DNA from 4 places in the Azoarcus sp. DD4 genome. Region 3 is predicted to be linked to each of the others. Evidence: predicted binding sites of a transcription regulator. Region 3 holds the regulator's gene; each other region holds the start of a gene.
The links. Region 3 encodes FliA, which starts transcription of late flagellar genes. Its sites were predicted from a motif close to CTAAAGTTNNNNNNNNNNNNGCCGNTA; they were not measured.

Region 1: a site for FliA is predicted at 2,001-2,027, ahead of CJ010_RS24950 (homoserine O-acetyltransferase). Genes of this name have one in related genera too.
Region 2: a site for FliA is predicted at 1,637-1,663, ahead of CJ010_RS09075 (chemotaxis protein). Genes of this name have one in related genera too.
Region 4: a site for FliA is predicted at 2,719-2,745, ahead of motA (flagellar motor stator protein MotA). Genes of this name have one in related genera too.

Annotation. Positions count from the first base shown of each region.
Region 1 covers NZ_CP022958.1:5,371,402-5,375,610, forward strand. Annotated here, with positions in the region: gene atzF (allophanate hydrolase) at 1-1,761, opposite strand, end outside; gene CJ010_RS24950 (homoserine O-acetyltransferase) at 2,129-3,256, shown strand; gene metW (methionine biosynthesis protein MetW) at 3,258-3,845, shown strand; gene CJ010_RS24960 (peptidoglycan-binding protein) at 3,873-4,209, opposite strand, start outside.
Region 2 covers NZ_CP022958.1:1,934,262-1,938,470, reverse strand. Annotated here, with positions in the region: gene CJ010_RS09080 (chemotaxis protein) at 1-598, opposite strand, end outside; gene CJ010_RS09075 (chemotaxis protein) at 607-1,572, opposite strand; gene CJ010_RS09070 (methyl-accepting chemotaxis protein) at 1,775-3,340, opposite strand; gene CJ010_RS09065 (chemotaxis response regulator protein-glutamate methylesterase) at 3,587-4,209, opposite strand, start outside.
Region 3 covers NZ_CP022958.1:1,409,504-1,413,712, reverse strand. Annotated here, with positions in the region: gene CJ010_RS06720 (methyl-accepting chemotaxis protein) at 1-583, shown strand, start outside; gene CJ010_RS06715 (flagellar motor protein) at 673-1,413, opposite strand; gene CJ010_RS06710 (RNA polymerase sigma factor FliA) at 1,487-2,257, opposite strand; gene CJ010_RS06705 (flagellar FleN) at 2,382-3,164, opposite strand; gene flhF (flagellar biosynthesis protein FlhF) at 3,166-4,209, opposite strand, start outside.
Region 4 covers NZ_CP022958.1:1,921,737-1,925,945, reverse strand. Annotated here, with positions in the region: gene CJ010_RS09040 (chemotaxis protein CheA) at 1-155, opposite strand, end outside; gene CJ010_RS09035 (response regulator) at 174-599, opposite strand; gene motB (flagellar motor protein MotB) at 688-1,755, opposite strand; gene motA (flagellar motor stator protein MotA) at 1,817-2,671, opposite strand; gene flhC (flagellar transcriptional regulator FlhC) at 2,895-3,449, opposite strand; gene flhD (flagellar transcriptional regulator FlhD) at 3,460-3,777, opposite strand; gene CJ010_RS09010 (bifunctional diguanylate cyclase/phosphodiesterase) at 3,913-4,209, opposite strand, start outside.

The DNA.
Region 1 (4,209 bases), 1.4 Mb from region 3:
GCTGGCGCTGATGTCCTGCGCACTGCTCGCCGCGAGGCCTTCGCAGATGAAACCCTTGAGCTCGCGCCCGCCCTCCAGCACCACGGTGCCGATGGCCAATGGCGCCGGGATCAGCGCAACGAAACTGCCGAAGTGACGGGCAGGCAATTCCCATACCTCTACTTCGATGGCCGCGCCGCCCGACGCCACGCGGACGAGGCCGGGCTTGGGCGGCGTCGTGCCCGGCAGCGCGAACAAGCGGTATTCCGGCGCCGTGCGGGTGGTTTCCAGCAGGCGGGCATTACGTTCGACGAGCTGCCAGTTGAGCGGCAATCCGCTCAGGTGGGCGCCGACGACCACCAGCCGCACGGTCGGTTCGCTGCCGGGCAGCGGCGGCAAGGGCGTCGTGCGGCGGGGCGGTTCGAGCGTGCCGGTGCCGAGCCGGGTGTGCAGCAGGGGCTCCCACCGGCGCGCCAGCTCGGCCAGGCGGTGGTCGGCGCCGCTCGGGCCGATCAGGGTCACCCCGGCCGGCAGGCCGTCGCCGCGGAACGGCCCGGGCACGGCCAGCGCGCACAGACGCAGCAGATTGACGAAGTTGGTGTAGCGACCGAGATGGGTGTTGCACTCGATCGGGCTGCGCGCGATCTGCTCGCGGGTGTAGAAGGCCGGCATGGTCGGTACCAGCAGCAGGTCGATCTTGTCGAACTGTGCCTGACACTGCGCCTGCAGTTCGGCCAGGCGGTACTGGCCGCGGAAGGCATCGGCGGCCGAGAAGCAGTCGGCGCGGCCGATGATCGCGGCTACATGGCGATCCATGCTGGCGCGATGTTCGTCGAGGAAGCTGCCGAGCGCCACCCGCCGTTCGGCCACCCACGGCCCCTCGTAAAGCAGGGCCGAGACCTCGTGGAAGGGCGTCATGTCTATCATCTCGACGCGTATTCCGGCGCGTTCGCCGAGGCGCGAAAGCGCGAGCGAGAACGCTTGCCAGGCCGCCGCATCGAGCTCCTTCTTCAGCTCGATCGGCACGCCCACCACCAGCGGCTGGTGGTCGGGGCCGAGCGGCAGCACCGGCTGCGCACCGTAGGCAAAGCGGCCCAGCACCCGCCAGGCGTCGGCCACGGTGTGGGCGAACACCGACACGCAATCGAGCGAACGGCACGCCGGAAACACACCCTCGTTGCTCACCAGGCCGGGCGTGGGCTTGAGTCCGACCAGATTGCAGCAGCCGGCCGGGATGCGGCCGGAGCCGGCGGTGTCGGTGCCGAGCGCAAAGGCGACCAGGCCGCGCGCGGTGACCGCGGCCGAACCGGAGCTGGAACCGCCCGAGATGTAGCGCGCGTCGAAGGGATTGCTGACCTCGCCATAGGGCGAGCGGGTACCGACCAGACCGGTGGCGAACTGGTCGAGGTTGGTCTTGCCCACCATCAGCGCGCCGGCCGCCTCCAGGCTTTCTACCGCCGCCGCCGAACGGCGCGGCATGTAGCTGAAGGCGGGGCAGGCCGCGGTCGTCGGCAGACCGGCGACGTCGATGTTGTCCTTGACCGCGAAGGGCACGCCGAGCAGGGGGAAGCGTTCCAGCGCACGATCCGGTCCGTCGCGCAGTGCTGCCGCCAGCTCGGCCGCGCGGGCCCGCAGGCGCTCGGCCGGTGCAGTGCAGATCCACATTGCCGGATCGACCGCGGCAGCGATGCGCGCCAATACTGCCTCGACCACCTGCTCCGGTCGCTGCACACCGCTGCGATAGGCCTCCAGCAAACCCTCGACGGTGAGTACTTGCGGCATGGCTGGCATCGTCGCCCTCTTCTTGGATTCAAGATGGAATACAAGAAGCAATATCCAAGCCACGGCACTTCCTGAGCCCGTTCCCCTTGATTGGCGCGCATTTGTTGCATATCGGAAGACAGGCGGCGGCGTGGCCATGCACCACCGCGGGGAAAATCCGCGCCCCCCGCCCCGGAACAGGGCGCGCCGGACGGGGCTGCAGCGCCGCGCCGCACGTTTGACTTTTGCCCGGCGCAGCGCTACTTTTCGGCCACCTAGCGCCGATTTGAACCACAGCTTGCGGGCGCTCAATAAATCCGGCTAAAGCGAGGGCGACCCAGTCCGCGTTTTCCAGCCGGCTGGGTTTTTTGTTTTTCACGCAAAGATCATGACCGAACCCCAATCCGTCGGGATCGTGACGCCACAGACGGCGCACTTCGCCGAGCCGCTGGCGCTGCGCAGCGGCGGCACGCTCGCCGACTACGACCTGGTCTATGAAACCTATGGCGAACTCAACGCCGCGCGCAGCAACGCGGTGCTGGTCTGCCACGCCCTGTCCGGCTCGCACCACGTCGCCGGCGTGTATGCGGACGACACGCGCAACGTCGGCTGGTGGGACAACCTGATTGGCCCCGGCAAGCCGCTCGACACGCGCAAGTTCTTCGTCATCGGGGTGAACAACCTCGGCGGCTGCTACGGCAGCACCGGGCCAGGTTCGATCAATCCTGCCACCGGCAAGCCCTGGGGCGCCGACTTCCCCTTCGTCACGGTGGAAGACTGGGTGGATGCGCAGGCGCGGCTGGCCGACCGCCTCGGCATCGCCCGCTTCGCCGCCATTGTCGGCGGCAGCCTGGGCGGCATGCAGGCGCTGTCGTGGGCACTGCAGTATCCGGAGCGCGTCGGCCACGCCGCGGTGATCGCCTCGGCGCCCAAGCTCACCGCGCAGAACATCGCCTTCAACGAGGTCGCCCGCCAGGCCATCCTCACCGATCCCGAATTCCACGGCGGCCACTACTACGAGCACGGCGTGGTGCCGGCCCGCGGCCTGAAACTGGCACGCATGATTGGCCACATCACCTACCTGTCCGACGATTCGATGGGCGAGAAATTCGGCCGCAGCCTGCGCCACGGCAAGGCGGTATACAGCTACGACGTCGAATTCGAGATCGAGTCCTACCTGCGCTACCAGGGCGACAAGTTCGCCGGCTACTTCGACGCCAACACCTACCTGCTGACGACCAAGACGCTGGACTACTTCGACCCGGCCTTCGAACATGGCGGCAACCTCAACGCCGCCCTCGCCCGCGCCAGCGCCGACTTCCTGGTGGTGTCCTTCACCACCGACTGGCGCTTCTCGCCGGCGCGCTCGCACGAGATCGTTTACGCCCTGCTGCACAACCGCCGCAACGTCAGCTACGCGGAGATCGACTGCCCGGCCGGGCACGACTCCTTCCTGCTCGACGACCCGCAATACCACGCGCTGCTCAGCGCCTGGTTCGACCGCATCGAGGTGTGAGATGGCGGCCTATCGCTACGACTACGACGTGATTGCGCAGTGGATCGCCCCCGGCGAGAAGGTGCTGGACCTCGGCTGCGGCGACGGCAGCCTGCTCAAGCACCTGATCGCGGTACGTCAGGTGCAGGGCTACGGCGTCGAGAACGATCCCGACAAGCTGATCGCCTGCGTGAAGAACGGGGTGAACGCGATCCAGGTCGATATGGAAAACGGCTTGTCCGGCTTCGAGGACGGCTTCTTCGACCACGTCATCATGAGCCTGTCGCTGCAGGCGATGCACAACACCCAGGGCATCCTCGCCGAGATGCTGCGCGTCGGCCGCGAAGCGGTGGTGAGCTTTCCCAACTTCGGCTACTGGCGCCACCGCCAAAGCATCCTCAACGGCCGCATGCCGGTGTCGGAAAGCCTGCCGCACCAGTGGTTCAACACTCCCAACGTGCGCTTCTTCACCATCGCCGACTTCGACGCGCTGTGCGAGCTGAACGGCATCGCGGTGCGCGAGCGGCTGGCCTTCGACGAGGGCAAGATCGTGGTGGAAGAGCCCAACTTCCTCGCCAGCGTGGCGGTATACCGGCTGGGCCGCGACTGATCGTCGGGCCGCGGCCAGACCGCGCCTTCAGCCTGCCGGGATCAGCCGCTGGCCGCGGCGGAAGGCATCGGTGAAGCGGTCCAGGCCGTGGCTGCCGCCGTTGACCAGCCGGCGCGCGTGGCGCAGGTCGTCGGCCAGCAGGGCCTGCTTGATAGCGATCTCCTTGTCCTTCAGGAAGGCCGCCAGCAACCGGCCGGCGATCGCCGCGTCGGAGGCGAGTTCCGGCTCGTCGATCAGGCGCTTGCCCAGGCCGAGCAGCTCGCCGTAGCGCTGGTAGTTGAAGCGGCCGGTGAGCTGGACGTAGCCACGGCCGCGGAAACGCTCGCCGTCCGGCGTGCCCTGGTTACCGAGGTCGCGCCGGTTG
Region 2 (4,209 bases), 520 kb from region 3:
CGGTGATCTTGCGGCGTGCCACCGCCGAGTCATCGACGAAGAACACGTTGACCTCGTGCCCGCCACTGATCGGCGCGATGTTGCCGACGATGGCTTCGCCGAAGGTGTTGGCGAGGATGGTCTCGACGTCGAGGATGGACACCAGCTTGCCGTCGGCGAGTTCGGTGATCGCGGTGATGTAGCCATTCACGCCGGAGGCGACGTTGTCCGGCGTGCGCACCTTGTCCCATTCCACGCGGATGATGCGGTCGACTTCCTCGACCAGGAAGCCGAGCGTGCGCTTGCTGTACTCGGTGACCATCATCGAACCGCCCAGGCCCGCGCCTGGCCGGGCCACGCCGAGGATCTTCGCCAGCGACAGCACCGGGATGACATTGCCGCGCAGCGAGATCAGCCCTTCGACGCCGTTGGGCATGTTCGGCGCCTTGGTGATGAAGGGCGTCTTGGAGACTTCGCGGACCTTGAACACGTTGATGCCGAAGGTCTCGCTGGTGCCGAGCGAGAACAGCAGGATCTCCATCCGGTTGGAACCTGCCAGCATGGTGCGGCCGTCGACCGCCTCGAGCAGCGCGTTGTCTTTGTGATCCAGATTCAGCATGACCTACCTCACTCGTTTCCGGCCAAGTCGCGCTTGAGCAGCCGGCGCAGGGTCTGGGACAGGCGCTGGGGTTCGAACTTGGGCACGTACTCGTCGACGCCGACCGACTTGCCCAGCTGCTGGTTCGACATCCCCGACAGCGACGAATGCATGATGACCGGCACGCCCTCGAAGCGCGGATCCGACTTGATGTGCTTGGTCAGGATGTAGCCGTCCATCTCGGGCATCTCGACATCGGTCAGCACCAGGCTGACCATATCCTTGACCTTGCGCCCGGTCGCATCGGCATGGGCGGCGACCTTCTTGAGTTCCTCCCAGGCTGCGCGGCCATTGACCGAACCGACATGGCGCACGCCGAGGATGTCCAGCGTCTGGGTGATCTGCTTGCGCGCGACGGAAGAATCGTCGGCGAAGAACACAGTGTGCTGCGAACCGTCCTCGATCGCCTCGATGTCCTTGAACAGGAAGGCGTCGTCGTAGCGGGTGGTCTCGGACAGCACCTTCTCCACGTCCAGCATCATCACCAGCTTGTTGCCCTGCAGCTCGGTAACCGCCGTGACCAGGCCGCCCATGTTGGCGGTGAGCATTTCCGGTGGCACCCGCATCTGCGACCAGTCCAGCCGCAGGATGGTATCCACCGCCTCGACCAGGAAGCCCTGGGTGTGACCGTTGTACTCGGTGACGATCATGATGTCGCGCGGCGTATCGGCGCCGATGCCGACGTACTTGGCCAGATCGACCACCGGCACCAGCACGCCGCGCAAGCTGACCATGCCTTCGACGGACGAAGGCATTTCAGGCGCGGCGGTGATCTGCGGTGTGCGCATCACCTCGCGGACCTTGAACACGTTGATGCCGAACGTCTCGCGGCGGCCGGTACGCTGATCCGTACCCAGCGTGAACAGCAGGATCTCCAGCTTGTTGGTGCCCGCTAGCCGGGTGCGTGCATCGATGTTCTTCAACAGATCGGACATTTCATTCTCCGCATGGGGCGGCTCATCTGGCCGGCCAACACGACCGGAAGTTGCTTGTTGTGTTTATCGACCGGTCGCCGGGAGACTTGAGGCATTCCGTAAGCAACCGTTACAGCCTGGCATTCTCGCATCAACCGGGCCGCTCGGCACCGCTGTCATGGCCGATTTTCACCTGCGTTACTCCTTCCCGCCCCTGCGCGGATCAAGCCCGGTAGCCGATGCGGAAGCCGCCCCAGTGGCGGCCCCGCACATAAACCGGTGCGGAAATATCGTGCATGATCTCGCCGGTGTCGCGGCGATAGGTCTGGATCAGGAACTGCAGTTCGTGCGTCCCGCACTGCTTGCCCACCGGATCGTCGAAGATCCGCTTGCCGCGGTTGCCGACGAAATCCTTGTCGTAATCACCTGTCAGCGGCAGCGAGAAGCGCTTGTTATGGGTCGGCACGTAACCCTTGCGGTCGCAGCCGATGGCATAGACCACCTCGCTGTTGCGATCGAGCACCGACTCCTGCACCCGCGGGAAAAGCTTGTCGGTGATGGAATCAAAGCGGGTGTTGAACTTCTGCGGCCGGGTGTTGGGGATCGGCTGGTAGTTCGCATCGAAAACCGCGTCCTCGGCGAGCTGGCCGGCCGCGATCGCGTCATCGAGCAGCTTGCCGATGTCGCGCGCGGCCTGCTGCACGAGTTCCGGCATGCGCTTGTGGACCTGCATCGCCTGTTCGCCCTCGGCACCGAGGCGGAACACCTTGCTGATTTCGTGCAGATTGGCCGCCAGGCTTTCGAGCGCCTGCGCCTCGTGCAGGGTATCGGCGGCGCCGGTCGAATTGCGTTCGACCATGTCCATGATCTGGCGGACATGGCCGACGACGCTGTCGGCCTCGCGGCTTTGCTGCGCGATCGCCACCGCGATCTCGTCGATGCGCTCCATGGTCTGCTGGGCGCCCTGGTTGATGCGATCGAGCGAACCGGCCGCCTGCTGCGCCAGTTGCGCGCCGGCATGGGCCTGGTTGCTGCCTTCGCGTATGGAAGAGATCGCCGTGCGGGTCTCGTCCTGGATGGCGGAGATCATGGTGCCGATCTCGCTGGTCGCCGCCGAGGTGCGCTCGGCCAGCTTGCGCACTTCGTCCGCCACCACTGCGAATCCGCGGCCCTGTTCGCCCGCGCGGGCCGCCTCGATCGCGGCATTGAGCGCCAGCAGGTTGGTCTGGTCGGCAATCTCGCGGATGACCTTGACGATGCCGCTGATCGCCTCCGAACGCTCGCCGAGCGCGGCAATCACCTGTGCCGACTGTTCCACCGAACGCGCAATGCGCTCGATCTCCTGCGAGGCGTCTGACACGATGCGGGTGCCTTCGCGTGACAGCTCGCGCGCCTCCTGGGCGTTCTGCGCGGTCAACGTGGCATGGTCGGCAACGGCATTCACCCCGGCGGTCATCTCCTCGATGGCACGGACCATGTGCTCGGATGCCTGGCGTTGCGCGCTCGAACCGTCGGCCACGCTGCGTGCGTGCGACGACAGTACATCGGCGGCATCCGCCACGCGCTGGGCGTCGTAGATCACCTTGCCGACGATGCCCTGGAAGCTCTCGATCAGCACGTTGAAACGATGGGCGCATTCGCCCACCGGCCCCGCCGCGGCCGGCGCGCGACGCGACAGGTCGCCATCCAGGTGCATGCGCTGCAGCGTATCGCCGAAGGCCGCCAGCGGTTGGCCGAAGCGCATCCGCAACCACACCCATCCGAACAAGGCGACCACCACGCCCACCACGAGATGTCCTCCGAGGACGAGCGGGGAAGCGTCCCCACCCAAGACCGCGATTGCCGCTCCACCCAGGGCCGAAACGGCGCCCAGGGCAATTCCGATTGAACCGTAACCCATTTTATTTCCCCCGATATCGCGATCATCGCCGCGCTTTTATCGCTTCTCCCGGCCATCGCCCGAGGGCGTGTCCGTCTCCGTGAAGCATTCTATCGGCGGGGAGGGGAAACTTCTTTAGGAAAGTCGGCGCGACACTCAGGCGCCGACTGCATGCTGCAGAACGCTGGCAGCAATCTCGGACAGCGGCAGCACCTGCACGGCCGCACCCAGCGCCGCCGCTTCGCGCGGCATACCGTACACGACGCAGCTGTCCTGGTCCTGGGCGATCGTCCACGCGCCGGCATCGCGCATCTGGCGCAGGCCGGCAGCGCCGTCCTTGCCCATGCCGGTGAGCAACACGCCGACCGCAGCCGCGCCGACCTGCTCGGCCGCCGAGCGGAACAGCACGTCCACCGCCGGACGATGGCGATTGACCGGCTCGGAGCGCGCGAGCTCGCACTGGTAGCCGGTACCGGCGCGGCGAATGGAAAGGTGGGAATGGCCCGGCGCGATATACACCGTGCCCGGCACGATGCGCTCGCCCGACTCCGCCTCCTTGACCCTCATCGCACTGAGACCGTCGAGCCGGCGGGCGAAGGAGGTGGTGAACATCTCGGGCATGTGCTGCACGATGAGGATGGGCGGGGTCGCGGCGGGCAGACGCTGCAGCACTTCCTTGATCGCCTCGGTGCCGCCGGTGGATGCGCCGATGAAGATGATGCGGCCGCCGGCGCTCCGCGCCGCAGTCGCCAGTGGCGCGGAGCGCGACGCGGCATCGG
Region 3 (4,209 bases):
CGAATCCACCCAGGTGATGAACGCCGTGACCGACACCGCCCGCGCCTTCATCCAGAACGCCGAGAAGATCACCACCATGACCCAGCAGGTGCGCGAGATCGCCGACCAGACCAACCTGCTGGCACTCAATGCCGCGATCGAGGCGGCCCGCGCCGGCGAGCAGGGTCGCGGCTTCGCGGTGGTCGCAGACGAGGTGCGCAAGCTCGCGGAAAAGTCGGGCCACTCCGCCAGCGAGATCGACGCCATCACCTCCACCCTGGGCGAACAGGCCCATGCGCTGGAACAGGCGCTCAACCACGGCCTGCAGACGCTGGAATCCAGCCGCGACAGCATGGCCGGCACCTCGCAGGCGCTGGGTGCGGCCAGTCAGTCGTCTGCCCGTGCGGCCGAGGAGGTCGAGCAGATCAGCCAGGCGGTGCGCGAGCAAAGCGCCGCCAGCACGCAGATCTCGCAACAGGTGGAACGGATCGCCCAGATGGTGGAAGACAGCCACGGTGCGCTCGGCCGCATGACCGACACCGCCAACCGCCTGCATCACCTGGCGGACGATCTCAAGGCTGCGATCGACAGCTTCCGGCTCTAGGAAAGCACCCGCAGCGCAGCAGGAGAAAGCGGACCATCACCGCCGTGCCGCACCAAGGCGATGGCGCGCCCCCTCGGGGCCTGTCGGGCTCACACAACGTAACCCTGCATGCGGCTTTCGATGATGCGCGGGTTGTCGCCGTTGGCGATGCCGACCAGTCCGTCGACGAACATCTCGCGCTGCGCCACCAGGGTCGCGATGTGAGCAAGCAGCTTCTTGGCGATGGGCAGGAACACCAGGTTGGCGGAACCGACGCCGTAGATGGTCGCGACGAAGGCCACGGCGATGCCGGAGCCGAGCTTGGCCGGGTCGGACAGATTTTCCATCACGTGGATCAGCCCCATCACCGCACCAAGGATGCCGATGGTCGGTGCATAGCCGCCCGCCCCTTCCCAGATCTTGGCGCTCTGGCGCAGCTGGGCTTCCCAGGCGCCGATCTCAACCTCCAGCACTTCCCGCAAACGGCCCGGCTCGACGCCGTCGACCAGCATCTGCAGCCCCTTGCGCATGAACGGATCGGGCAGACGGTCCACCTGCGCCTCGAGTGCCAGCAGCCCCTCCTTGCGTGCGACCTGACTCCAGCTCGCAACCTGCTGGATGATGGTGGCGTGGCTGGTGGCCGGCGGGACGAACACCCACTTCGCCATCCGCATGCCGTCCATGAACACCCGCAGCGGGCTCTGCAGCATGACCGCGCCCAAGGTGCCGCCGATGACGATGAGAAAGGCCGTGGGCTGGAGCAGCGAGGCAATGTGGCCGCCCTCCATCGCCTGGCCGACGAGGATGGCGGCGATGCCCAGGGTAAGTCCGACGAGGCTGATGCTATCCATGCAGGTTCAGTCCGGTTGTGGGCCTGGCCGGGGCATCCGAACCGCCGGGCTGTGCAGCATCCAGGCCTGGTTATCAGGCCTCCGGCGCCCGCTTGGGCGGGCGCCCGCGCCGCGCGCCGCCGGTAGCGGGCGTTCGCGCACCGATGACACGCGCACGCAGCCGCGCCACCGCCTGGCTGTGGAGCTGGCACACGCGCGACTCGGTCACGCCCAGCACCTCGCCGATCTCGCGCAGGTTGAGCTCTTCTTCGTAGTACAGCGCCATCACCAGCTTCTCACGCTCGGGCAGGTCGTCGATCGCGCGGACCAGATGGACGCGCATGTCGGCATCTTCGAGCAGCTCGAGCGGGTTGGAACCGTGCTCGCCGAGATGGCGTTCGAGATAGTCCTCGCCTTCGCCATCGGTGAAATCCTCGAAATAGACCAGCTGGTGGCCGCGTGCATCCTGCAGCATGCGCTGGTATTCGGGCAGCGACACGCCCAGCGATTCGGCCAGCTCGGTTTCGCTCGGCGCCCGGCCGTGCTGTTGCTCGAGCTGATGGATAGCCGATTCGATGCGTCGCATGTCGCGTCGCAGGCTGCGCGGCAGCCAGTCGTTTTCGCGCAGACCGTCGAGCATGGCGCCGCGCACCCGCTGCACCGCATAGGTTTCGAACTGCGCACCCAGGCCTTCCTCGTAGCGGCTGATTGCGTCGAGCAGGCCCATCATGCCGTTCTGGATGAGATCCTCGACCTCGACACTGGCCGGCAGCTTGGCCATCAGCTGGAAAGCGATACGCTTTACCAGCGGGGCATAGGCCACCACCAGGTGATTCTTGTCGAGATTGCCCTCAGCGTCGTACATCCAGCTCGCCTGTATCTTTTTGCGGCGGGGACGCTCGCCGGCGCCGCCGTCGCTGTTCGCGGGCGCCCATTTTCCCGCACTGACGCCGGCATTACCAGCAGCATAATTGAATGGCAGCATGCCCTCATGCTCCCGACGTACGATGCCCGCCCGGTGTTGCCAGGCGCCGCAGGAAGGCGGCTTCCGGCTCGCACGGCGGGGTCTGCACGGCCGGCGCCTGCAGCCCGGCGGCAAGATCGTCGCGCTCCACTTCGCCGACGAAGGCGAGCGGCACGCCGACATGGCGGCGCACCAGCGCCTCGAGGCTGGCGAAGAAGGCCGCCGCTTCCGCCCGGCTGCGCGCACGGCAGACCGCGACGTGGAGCGAGCCGGCGCCGGCCGCAGCCAGCTGCTTGATCGTCTGGTAGGCCTCGGTGGCTCCGCTGGCGCTGACTTCGGCCACCAACAGGCGGCGCGGCGCGGCCTGGACAAACGGCGAAGGGTAGTCCGGCGATGCGGCGTGGATCAGCACAAAGCCGGCATGGCGATGCAGCACCCGCATCGCTTCCACCAGGCAGGCACGGCGGGCATCGTCGAGCAGCGGCAGGGCCAGCGCGGCAGCGGCGGCAGGCACGCGCCCCATCAGGCCAGGTACCGGCTGCAACAGTTCGGCCAGCGTAAGACGGCCATCGAGCATCTGCAGTAGATCCAGCCCGGGCGGCAGGCCGAGCACCTCGGCCAGCGCGTCTTCGCCGGTGGCTTCGTCGAGCAGCAGCACACGTTCGGCGCGGCCGGCAATACGGTGCGCCGCGCGCACCACGTTGTGGGCACGCTGGCGCCCCGCGGCATAAAGCGCCACCACCGTCGGCGGTGCCTTGCGGAACAGCCGCCTCAGCCCTGCGGCCTGGTCTTCACGTCGGTCGAGCATGTCAGGCTCCAGTGCCGGCGGCAAGCATGAGGCCGGCCTCGTCCCCGCTGACTCGCCACGGCGACTCCGCCGATTGTTCGCGCAGTGCGCGGTGCAGCAGGTAGGCGCGGTTGGGCAGATGGAGGTCTTCCGGCACGCGCTGGCCATTGGTGACGTAGAGCAAGTCGAGTTGGCGACGCACGGCGACGTCGATCGCCGGCGCGAGCGAGGCCGCCTCGTCCACCTTGGAGAAGATGACGCCGGCAAGATCCGGCCCGGCATAGGCGCGCACCACGTCGTCCAGGGTGTCGCCGCGGCAGGTGGCATTGAGCAACAGCAGGCGGCGCACCTCGCCGGCGCCGCTCAGCATCGCGGCCTGCTCGGCGACCATGCGGTCGCGCTGGCTGACGCCCATGGTGTCGATCAGCACCATGTGCTTGTTGCGCAGTTCGGCCAGGGTCTGGCGCAGGTCGGCGGCGTCGCGCACGGAGAACACCGGCACGCCGAGGATGCGGCCGTAGATGCGCAACTGCTCCTGCGCGCCGATGCGGTAACCGTCGGTGGTAATCAGCGCCAGCTTGCTGGCGCCGTGGCGCACCACGCAGCGCGCGGCGAGCTTGGCGGTGGTGGTGGTCTTGCCGACACCGGTGGGGCCGACCAGGGCGAACACGCCGCCGCGGTCGATGAGGTCATCGTCGGAGGCACGGGCACGCAGTGCGCGGTCGAGCTCGGCACGCACGGCGGCACGGGCCGCCTGCGGGCTGTCGTCCTGGCCTACCGCCTCGGCAAGCTTGCGCGCACTCGGCGCGGAGAAACCGGCTTCGAGCAATTCGCCGACGATGGCGGCGCGGGCCGGCGCCTGGCGGCGCGTTTCGCCCCAGGCGAAACCAGCGAGCTGGCGTTCGATCATGCCGCGGATACCGGCAAGTTCGGCCATCAGCCGGGCGTTGGTCTCCTGCAGTTCACGCACCCGGCCGTCGTCGCGCGGGCGGCTGTCGATCGCCTCGACACGCGTTTGCGGCACCTGGATCGCAGCCGGTTCGGACGGCAGCGGTGCCTCGTCGCG
Region 4 (4,209 bases), 510 kb from region 3:
CCCTTGATGGAGTGGGCCGCGCGGAAGATCTCCGCCACCTTCTCGGGATCGGGTTGATCGGACTCGATGGCGAGCAGCATGGTCTCTATCGTCGCCAGGTGCTCGTCCGCCTCTTCGAAGAAGATCTGGTAGAACTGGCTCATGTCGAAGGCCATGATCGCGCGCTCCGTGTCTCAGCCCAGCACCCGCCGGACCACCTCGAGCAGGCGTTCGGGGTCGAAAGGCTTGACCAGCCAGCCGGTAGCGCCGGCCTCGCGTCCACGCTCGCGCATCTCGGGCGCGGATTCCGTGGTGAGGATGAGAATGGGCACCTTGCGATAGGCCGGCTCGGCACGCAGGGCGCGCACCAGGGCAAGGCCGTCCATGCGCGGCATGTTGAGATCGGTGATCACCAGGTCTGCACGCTGGCTGCGCGCGCGCGCCAGACCGTCCTCGCCGTCCACCGCACTGCTCACCGCGTAACCTGCGGACTGCAGCACGACGCCGACGACGCTGCGGATGGCGGCTGAATCATCGACCGTCAGCACGGTTTTGATCATGTTCTTGCTCTCGGTGCGGGTGTCGAAGGGCGTCGGGCAAGTCGATGGGATCGCCGACACGATGCCTCCTGTCGGATAACGTCCCCGCGGCATTCAACTTTAGACACATCGGAAAGGCGACGCGAACACCGCTCGCCCGGGCAGCGGATCAGCGCCCGTTGCCCTGCGAAAAACGGGTGAACGGCGCCGGCGCCCGTGGCGCGGCCTGCGGTGCCGCCGGTGCCGGCGGCGCAGATGGAGGCGCGACGCCACGGCCGATGCCTTCGCGCAGCGCGTCGCTGTCGACCGGCGCCGAAGCATCGACATCCAGCTTGCCGCCCTCGCTGCGTATCGCATCTTCGGCACGCTTGTTGAGCACGATGATGCTGATACGACGATTGATGGGATCGAGCGGATCGTTGCGGTTGAGCGGAATGGTATCGGCCAGGCCGACCACCCGGACCACCTTGCCCGCCAGCAGGCCGCCGCTCACGAGTTCGCGCCGCGACGCGTTGGCACGGTTGGACGACAGCTCCCAGTTCGAGAATCCGCGCTCGCCGCCCGCATACTGGGCCGAATCGGTATGGCCGGACACGCTCACGCTGTTGCCGACATCGTTGAGCGCACGGCCGATCGCACGCAGCAGATCGCGGGTGTAGGGCCGCAAGTCGGCACTGGCGGAGTTGAACATCGGCCGGTTCTGCTCGTCGACCAGCTGGATGCGCAGGCCCTCGTTTACGATGTCCATCAGGATCTGGTTCTTGAACTCGCGCAAGGTCGGATTGGCCTCGACGATGGCCTCGATGCGCCCCTTGAGGTCGATCAGGCGCGAGCGCTCCCGATGGGTTTCGGCTTCGTCCTTGGTCGAGGACTCTTCGCTCGGCGTCTGCTTGCCCTTGGCCGCATCGAGGTTGATCTTGCGATGGCCTTCGACTTCACCGCGCTTGACCTGGCCTACCGAACGGGTGAGATCCTCGCCGCCGCCCTTGATGATGCTGGAGCTGTCGCCGCTGCCCTCGCCGCCATCCATTGCCAGCTTGAGCGGATTCTGGAAGTAGTCGGCGATGCCTTCGAGATCGCCCTGTGCCGTTGAGCCCAGCAGCCACATCAGCAGGAAGAAGGCCATCATCGCGGTCACGAAGTCCGCATAGGCGATCTTCCATGCGCCACCGTGGTGACCGCCGCCGCCCTTCTTGATGCGCTTGACGACGATGGGTTGTTGCGAATCGTCGCTCACGCGCAGGCTCCCCGTCCGTTCGCTTCACGCATCATCGTGCCGTTATGCATTCCAAGCCGCCTCAACCCTTGCGGTTCTTGATTTCCTGTTCCAGCTCGGTGAAGGTGGGCCGGTCGTTGGCATACAGCACCTTGCGGCCGAACTCGATCGCCACCTGCGGCGCATAACCGTTCATGCTGGCCAGCAGCACCACCTTGATGCACTGATAGATCTTGCCGCCTTCTTCCACCTTCTGTTCGAGCTGACTGGCGATCGGTGCGACGAAACCGTAGGACAGCAGGATGCCGAGAAAGGTACCGACGAGCGCTCCGCCGATCATCTTGCCGAGCACCGCCGGCGGCTGGCCCACCGAGCCCATGACGTTCACCACGCCCATCACCGCCACTACGATACCAAAGGCCGGCAGACCATCCGCCACCTTGGAGACGATGTGCGGCGCGACGTGGGCTTCCTGGTGGTGGGTCTCGATCTCCATGTCCATCAGGTTCTCGATCTCGAAGGCATTGAGATTGCCGCCCACCATCATGCGCAGGTAATCGGTGAGGAACTCGACCACGTGGTGATCGGCGGTGATGCTCGGGTACTTGCCGAAGATCGGGCTGGCATCGGGGTTCTCGACGTCGTTCTCGATCGACATGAGGCCTTCCTTGCGCACCTTGGCGAGAATCTCGTAGAGCATCGCCAGCAGGTCGACATAGAGCGCCTTGTTGTAGCGCGAGCCTTTCACCGCCAGCGACAGCGAACCCAGCGTCGCCTTGATTGCCTTCGACCCGTTGCCCGCGACGAAACCGCCTATCATCAAGCCAACGATCGCCAGGTATTCCATCGGCACCCAAAGCGCGGCAAGGCTGCCGTGCACTGCATAAGTGCCCACGGATGCCGCCAGGATGATGACGTAGCCAATGATCAGAAACACCGCTTGCTCCAGGAATTCGGTGGCGAGGACGACATTGCCTGAGATTGTATCGTCCTCACCGACCCAAACTTGAACCCGACCGATACAAAAAGAACGGGCCACCTGCTTTCGCAGGCGGCCCGTGACGGATTCTACAGCGGCCGGCCGGTTGTTCCCGGGCGCTGACCGTTCGCTCCGGGAGCGATCCGGCGACAGCCCGACGATGGCCCGCCTGTGCCTACATTCAGGCCGTCACCGTGCGCACCGAAGACTTGCGCGCCGCGGCACGTTTGGTCTTGCCGGCGCGCGAAGGCATGTTGCACAAGCCGCAGACGAAGCCCGCGGTCGGGTCGTAGGCATGCGCCACGAACTGGCCGCCGCAGCAGGTGCAGGGGGCAAGTTGCAGCAGGTCGGCGTCGAAGAAGCGCACCAGGGTCCATGCACGCGTCAGGCTCAGCACCGGCTCCATCTGCTCGGCCTCGATGTGATCGAGGTAAAGGTGGTAGGCCTTGATGATGGCATCCAGACCCTGCACCCCGGCACGCGCCTGGAAGAAGCGGTGAAAGCCCATGAACAGCGAGGAATGCACGTTCGGCTGCCAGGTCATGAACCAGTCGGTCGAGAACGGCAGCATGCCCTTCGGGGGGGAAACCCCGCGCACTTCCTTGTAGATCTTGAGCAGCTTCTCGCGACTGAGGCGGGTTTCCACCTCCAGCATCTGCATGCGCGCGCCGAGCTGCACCATTTCCACGGCTTTGCGGATGTCTTCCGCCTCGTCAATGATGCGCTTGTTTTTCATTCTTCTACTCCTAGGCCGTTTCCTGCATCGCCTTGCCGGCGGCGATGATGGCCGCATGCAGGCTGGAGGTGGCCGGATCGCGCCCTTCGCCCGACATCAAGCGGGCGAGTTGCTCGTCGTCAAAGCGAAAGCTGGGCATCAGCATCTGACTGTTGGCCATGCGCACGAGCTTGGCGGCCGACAGACCTTCGATCAACTCGGCGACCTCATTGCGCATACCCAATCTGAACATCGCCGTCTCCCTGTCGCTGCGCAACATCTGCTGGGCGAGCATGAGGTAGGCGAGATTCAATTCGCGTATTTCGGCCTGAAAATCGGGGCGTTTCATTATTTAAAGCTCCCTTTCAGGAACAAGCGCCCCGAACTTAAAGTAATTTGTAAGGATCTGCAAGGCTGAATACCCTTTACGGGTACGTGGACATGTCTTAAAAAAACAACAATCCACCCTGCCGCGTGACCGTCGTCACAGGCAGCCAGTCCTTTCCACCACAACACCATCGAGCACGAAACGCTCGACCGGTACCGGCCTGCCGTAGCGATACCCCTGGAATCCGTCGCACAGTTCGGCGCGCAGCATGTCCTCCTGCTCCACCGTTTCCACGCCTTCCGCGACGGTACGCAGGCGCAGGCTGCGGGCGAGCGCGATGATGGCTCGCACGATGGCGGCATCCTCGCCATTGCTGCTGACATCGCGGATGAAGGACTTGTCGATCTTGATGACGTCGATGGGTAGCCGCTTCAGGTAGGACAAGGACGAATA